2 regions of the Burkholderia aenigmatica genome follow, and region 1 is predicted to be linked to the other one. Evidence: predicted binding sites of a transcription regulator. Region 1 holds the regulator's gene; the other holds the start of a gene.
The links. The regulator FNR, encoded in region 1, switches genes on or off when oxygen is low (the NO sensors DNR and NnrR bind a similar motif). The targets are predictions, from matches to a motif close to TTGATNNNNATCAA.

Region 1 (3,480 bases):
GGATCATGTCGGACAGTGCGCACAGCAGCACGATCTTGCCGATATGCGAGCGCATGATGCCCTGCCGCAGCACGAAGGCGTTCTGCGCGCCGATGGTGACGATGAGCGATCCGCAGAGTGCGGCGCCGTGGGAAAAAGCGAGCCAGTTCATGGAGAGTGACAGCCGTAGAAGCAGTAGAAGCAGTGGACGGATGAATCGGGTAGCGCTAGTCTGCGGTCAGCATGAAAATAAGAGAAGCTAATTCACCTAATGCAGATTAAGGAAATCTAATGCTCGACTACGCGTTGCTCGATGCCCTCGCGGCCGTGATCCGGCACGGCTCGTTCGAGCGGGCAGCCAAGGAGCTGAATGTCACGGCGTCGGCGGTGTCGCAGCGCGTGAAGCTGCTGGAGGAACGGGTCGGCAGCGTGCTCGTCAAGCGCGGGCAGCCGTGCGTCGCGACGACGTCAGGGGCGCTGCTGTGCCGGCATACCGAGCGCGTGCAACTGCTCGAGGCCGAGCTGGGGGGCCGGATGCCGGCGCTGCCGGGTCAGATCGCGAGCGCGTGGCCGACGTTGCGTGTGGCCGTCAACGACGACAGCGTCGCGACGTGGTTCATCGACGCGGTCGGGCCGTTCTGCACGGAGCGCGAGACGTTGCTCGACCTCGTGATCGACGACCAGGATTACACGGCGTCGCGCATTCGCGACGGCAGCGTGCAGGGCGCCGTGACCGCGCAGGCCGAGCCGATCCAGGGGTGCCGGTCGGAGCGGCTCGGGCGCATCCGCTATCGCGCGGTGTGCTCGCCGGCGTTTTACGAGCGCTACTTCGGCGCGGGCATCACGCGCGATGCGCTGCGCCGCGCGCCGTGCGTGATGTTCAATCCGAAGGACGGGCTGCAGGCGCGTTTCATCCGGCGCGTGACGCGCGCGGATCTCGATCCGCCGCAGCACTGGATACCGCACGTCGCGGGCTACCTGCGTGCGTGCGAAACGGGATTGGGATGGGGAATGTGTCCGGACCGGATGGTCGACCGCCAGCTGGCGGCGGGCGAACTGGTCGACATGTCGCGCGGGCGAACCGTCGACATCGAGCTGTACTGGCAGAGCTGGCGCCTGTCGATCGGCTGGCTCGACGATTTCAGCGCGGCGCTGAAGGCGCGCGCCGCGCTGTTTCTCGACTGATCGGTGAGGCGAGGCGGGTGGCGCGCGCGAGGGGCGCGCCGTGTGGCATCAGAGGTGCTGCAGGCCGTCGAAATCGACGATCTGGACGTGGCGGCCCTGCATTTCGATCAGGCCGCGCTTCTGGAATTTCGACAGCGTGCGGCTGACCGTTTCGAGCGTCATGCCGAGGTAGCTGCCGATGTCTTCGCGCGTCATCCGCAGGTTGAACTCCGACGGCGAGTAACCGCGCTTCAGGTAGCGCGACGATACGTCGAGCAGGAACGCGGCGACGCGTTCTTCGGCATTGAGCGAACCGAGCAGCATCGTTTGCGACGTTTCGCGCACGATCTGTTCGCTCATCAGCTTGTGCATGCGCAGCTGCATCGAACCGGCTTCCGAGCACAGCGTCTTGAGCGCGCTGTACGGGATCACGCAGACGGAACTGTCTTCCAGCGCGACCGCGGTGCGCGGATGCGTGTCGTCGCAGATGCCGTCGAGGCCGAGCGCTTCGCCGGCGAGATGCAGGCCGGTGACCTGCTCGCGGCCGTCGTGGCGCGTCGCGACGGTTTTCAGCGAACCCGAACGCACCGCGTATAGGTTGTCGAATGCGTCGCCTTCGCGGAACAGCGCTTCGCCGCGCTTGACGGGGCGCGCCGCGCAGATGACCGACTCGAGGCGACTGAGCGCTTCGGGCGCCAGGCCCTGCGGCATGCACAGATGCCGCATGGCGCACGTCGAGCAGTGCGCAGCCTGGCGAGGAGCCCAACTGCCGGCATGAGGCGTGGCGGCGGGACGTGTAGCGACGGGCGTCAGCATGATCGTTTACTCCGGCGTTGAATCGACGGAATCATTGTCCCACCGCAACTTGCGGCTGTCGGGTGACAAAACGTCGCGACCGGCCGCGCATGCCGAACGCCGTTCATGCAGCCGGTTCGTCGACGTTGGCGGCCGCCGGAATCAGCAGCACGGGCAGCGTGGCGTGGCGTACGCATTGCTCGGCGATGCTGCCGAGCACGAGGCGGCGGAACCCGCGGCGGCCGTGCGTGCCGAGCACGATGAGATCGGCATCGAACGCTTTCGCGCCGTCGAGGATCAGCGACGATACGTCGTTGAGCGACGTCGCTTCGCTCAGCTTCGTCTCGCCTTTCACGCCCGCTGCCTGCATCAGCGTCGTGAAGTCCTTCGCGAGTGCGTTGCCTTGCGCGACGAGCTGATCGCGCAGCACGGACGGATCGTAGCCGGGCACGTTGTAGTAGATCGCGGCGTTCTCGACCACGTAGAACGGTTGCAGCTCGGCGCCGTGCGATTTCGCGAGCGCCAGCGCGGCATCGAACGCATGGCGGGACGTGTCGCTGCCGTCGACGGCAACCAGAATACGCTTGTACATAGTGTCTCCGAGTGGCGGGTTGAAACGAAGTCGGCCGGATGGCCGATCGGGCGGGGCAATGCACACTGCTGCGAGGCAGAGTAAACCAATGACCGGGACTTTGCAGTGAGGTGCCGGCCGTGCCGCGTGGCGGTGCCGCTGCCGTTTCTGCGGCGCACGGCCATGCACGTGGCGCATGCTGCGCCGCGCGCCGTGTGACGCGTGTCGTGCAGCGTGGTCGCCGCCGCCGTCCGCAGCGTCGACCGGATGGCGTGCGCAAGCATCGGTGTTACGTGCGGCACGTGCACCCGCATCGCCGCGCACGCCGGTCGCATCGACACGGCGCGACAGTCACGCGGACGCATCGCCGCCATCGCCATTCAATCGCAACCGTGCCGTTTCGACATGACCTCGATCAACGCATGTGCGTTGGTACGATTCACGGCATGCATGAAATCGCCGGTGCCGCTGCGCGGAATCGTCCGCTGTTGCAGCGCGCGGTTACCCGTGCGCGGTCGGCGCACAGTGGCGCGCGCCGATCCCCGGCCATCGGCCGTCGGCCGATGCCGGTTCGCAAACGAACGATCGATTCAAACGCCGCGCCCGCTACCCCGGTACGGACGTCAGCTCGAATACGCGCTCCGGCCGCCGCTGGTGGCCGGGCCAGTACGCGCTGCCGTACATCCGGTGGACGGGGCCGAACAGCGCATCGCTCATGGGCTGCGGCGCGTCGAAGCCTTTCTCGACCACCATGTAGCCCGCCCGCAGCGCGAACGCCGGATGATTGCCGCCGGGGCGGCTGTCGAAACCGGCGAAGCCGTCGCCGGCTTCCGGCATCGCATTGACGAGCGACGCGTTGCTGCGCGTGATCTCGTCGGGCGAGATCGGCCCGCCGCCGGCGAGGCGCGCCGCCTCGCGGTTCTTGCCGTCGGTGTCGACCGTACTGTCGTGCGTGTCGTCGTTGTCGAGCT
Region 2 (3,480 bases), on a different replicon from region 1:
CCCGCCACGGACATCGCCAACCGTGCCGGCAATCCGGGCGTGCCCGATCTCTACACGCAGTATCTCGGCAGCCTGGTCGCCGACGGCCAGCACCTCGGCCGGGCACTCCAGGAACAGATCGCGGCCAAGATGGTCGCGCTGGCGATTGCCGAGCGGGACGAAGGCCGCATCGACACCGCGCTCGAGGTCGGCCATTTCTCGGATCGCATGTTGAACAGCGTCGGTTACGACCTCGTCAATGCGGGCCTGAAGATCGATCGTGCGATGGCGATGATCGATGCGCACCTGGCGACGTCACCGAACGACGCGTATGCGCTCGACAGCAAGGGCTGGGCACTGTATCGCCTCGGTCGCAACGACGACGCGCTGACGTGGTTCGACCGGTCGATCGCGATCTTCGCGAAGGACGACGACAGGGACAAGGGTGCGCGCGAAGCCTATGCGAGCGGGCTGACGCACAAGGGTGAAGTGCTGTGGAAGCTGGGCCGAGAAGATGCCGCGCGCGATGCGTTCGCGCAGGCGCGGAAGGTCCAGCCCGAGAACACGGACCTGGCGGAGACGTTGAAGCGGCTGGCGATACCGCTCGGGCAGGATGGCGCGAAGGCGCCGGGTACGGCAAGCGAGTAACCGGCGACGCGAGCGGACAGGCAAGCGGACACATGGCGCGGCAACAGCTGTCGGCAGAAGCGTGGAAAGCGGCTGCCGGCTTAGTCCGGCACCGCCGCCATCACCGGACGAGGCCGACCACGCTCGCTTCCGTCACTCCTCGCCTTTCGCGCCCGGATTGAGCATCACGACGAAGCCCGCCACGCCGACGACCAGCGCGACCGCGCCGCCGCGCAGCGCCATCGCATTGTCGAACAGCAGCCCCGACACGACGGCCATCATCCCCGCGAGCGACATGAACACGGCGATCGCCGCGACGACGATCCGGTACTGGCGACGTATCATCGCGCACCCGCCGCGTTAAGCAGCGGCAGCCGCTGCGTCGTCGTCATCGTCACCGCGGATCAGCAGCACCGGGCACTTCGAGCCGCGCACGAAGCGCTCGGCGACACTGCCGAGCAGCACGCGCCGGATGCCGCGCCGCCCGTGCGTGCCGACCACCGCGAGATCGATCCCGCCTTCCTTCACGTAGCGCTGCAGGCGTTCCGCGATGTCCTCGCCGATGCTCTCGGTCTCGACGAGTTCGGCCTCGCCCTTCGCGCCAGCCAGCGCGATGATCTGCTCCGCTTCGCGCAGCACCTTGCGCCCGTCGTCGCGGATTTCCTCGACCAGCGCGTGCGGGTCGAAACGGCCCGCGTACGTGAACAACACCGACTTGTCCACCACGTACACGACGCTGACGTGCGCGTCGCCTGCCAGCGCAACCTTCACTGCCTCGGCAAGCGCCTGTTTCGACGAAGCGCTGCCGTCGACGGCCACCATGATCTTCTCGTACATGCGAACCTCGCTGGGGTGATTGGCCGCGCGTCTGATCGCGCGCGGCCCTGTCACCATCATCGGCGGATGGCGGGTTCGAATGTTGACGGCGATCAAGTCGCGCCGGCATTCACACTGCGACCGGCCGACGCAGGGCGCCGCCCCGCGCCGGCGGCCTGTGCGTCATCGTGCGTGCGGCGCGCGGTACTTGTACTTGTCGAACCCGCTGGCACGCGACCATGCGCTGGCGACCGCCTCCACGTCCTGTCCCGCGAACGGCAGGACCGTATCGGGCTGGGCGCCGTGACGATAGTTCGGCCCGGTGAATTCGGGGTCCGCCGCGTAGCCGAAGTACGTGTTGCCGCTCCACACGATGTTGGCGTAGCTGCCTTGCGGATTCTTCGTCCGGAAGATCGCGCCGCTGTCCGATGCGTTGTAGAAGCGGTTGCCCGTCACCTGGAACGCGTTCGCATAGCTGAGGTTTTCGACGATCGGCGTGATCAGGCCCGGCGTGCGCGTGATCACGACGTTGTCGCGCACGACGGAATCGGCCGAGCCCGCGGCGGACACGATCCGCCGCTTGTCGTTCAGGCTCAGGTTGTTCTCGACGATCGCACCGGTTTCCTGCGCGACGTGGCCGAGCCCGTCGGAACCGCACCCGCAGAACAGCATCAGCCCGCCGTCGTTGTCGTGGCTGAAGTTCGCGGCCACGCGCGTGTTGCGCGTGCCGAGATCGGCGTCGAACGCCATCCCGTCGCCGGCCTCGATATTGTTCTGCAGCCGCACGCCGTTGACTTCGTTGTAGCGGAACAGCGCATCGTCCGTGTTGATCGCCCAGGCACCGGCGCTGTTGCCCGGCGCCCGCATCCAGATGTCGTACAGGTGATTCGCCTCGACCTGCGGCGCGGTTGCCGTGCGGACGATGATGCCGTCGCCGCCGACGTTGTGGATCAGGTTGTTGCGGAACACGACGCGCGTCATCGGGAAATAGTCGGTCGCTGCCTGCGTGGCCGGATTCGTGAGGTAGGCCGAGTTGCCCTTGTACGGCGGATAGTCGCCGCACGGCGCGCCGCCTTCCCGGCACATCCACGCGGATCGCGTCGACAGCGCCACCGCGTCGACGTTGTAGATCTCGCTGTTCTCGACCGCGATGTCGTCGAAGCCGGTCCGCTTTTCCTTCGTGCCGACGACTTCGTTGTCGCGGGTCACTTCGAACAGCATCCCGCCGGTCGTCTTGTACGACCCGACCGTATTGCCGGCGACGTCTTTCAGATAGCCGCGCACGTGATGCACGTACACGTCGTCGACGTGATAGTGGCTGCCCGTGCCGTAATCTTCCAGCCGCACATACAGCCCGAGGCGCCCGCCGGGCGTCGTCGCATCGTTGGTCAGCTCGAGCGAGCGGATCTCCCAGTACTGGGTGTTGTACAGATAGATGGCCGCACGATTCACGGTGGGATTGTCCGACTTGCACAGCGAGTAGTAGCCGCTGAACCCGCTCGGCGTCTTGTGCTGCTCGGTGATCGACTGGTCGGGATCGGCCGTCGCATCGGTGCAGCCGGCCGCGATGACGGGGCGCGGCGCCTTCGGGTCACCGTATGCGTCAACGACGATGGGCGCGCCGGCCGCGCCGGTGCTGCCCGGCGCGGGCGTAAAGCTGCCGTCGCAGGTCGTGCCGCGCTTGAAGCGCACATGCATGCCGGGCGCGAGCACGATCCGGTTCAGCGTCGCGAGATCGTGAATCGGATTCGCGGCGGAGCCGAGCGTCGCGGGCGAGCCCGTTCCGTTCGCGCCGAGCGAGCAGTCGACGTGCAGCGTGCCGGGCACGTCATCGGCCGTCTTTCCCGCAGCGGGCGCGGCGGCAAGCTGCTGCCCGGCCGCGACGCCGTCCGCCGATTCCCCGCCACCGCATGCTGCGAGCGCGCCGATCAGCGGCGCTGCGACAATCTTCCAGTGTTTCAAAGTCAGTCTCCCGAAATATTGCATTCGTGATCCGGCACCGGGTCGACCGCAGGTCGATCCGTGCGCCGGCCGCCCATTCCGGCCGCCGGTTCGTCG

Region 2: the regulator FNR is predicted to act here: its motif matches at 1,526-1,539, upstream of ACN8ZM_RS35730 (universal stress protein).

What each region holds. Positions count from the first base shown of each region.
Region 1 is NZ_CP184469.1:2,993,440-2,996,919, reverse strand. Features, by position in the region: gene ACN8ZM_RS30560 (LysE/ArgO family amino acid transporter) at 1-151, opposite strand, end outside; gene ACN8ZM_RS30555 (LysR family transcriptional regulator ArgP) at 271-1,164, shown strand; gene fnr (fumarate/nitrate reduction transcriptional regulator Fnr) at 1,213-1,959, opposite strand; gene ACN8ZM_RS30545 (universal stress protein) at 2,063-2,530, opposite strand; gene ACN8ZM_RS30540 (DUF3005 domain-containing protein) at 3,116-3,480, opposite strand, start outside.
Region 2 is NZ_CP184470.1:737,828-741,307, forward strand. Features, by position in the region: gene ACN8ZM_RS35720 (hypothetical protein) at 1-627, shown strand, start outside; gene ACN8ZM_RS35725 (DUF2964 family protein) at 760-951, opposite strand; gene ACN8ZM_RS35730 (universal stress protein) at 967-1,443, opposite strand; gene ACN8ZM_RS35735 (hypothetical protein) at 1,606-3,384, opposite strand; gene ACN8ZM_RS35740 (2-dehydro-3-deoxygalactonokinase) at 3,387-3,480, opposite strand, start outside.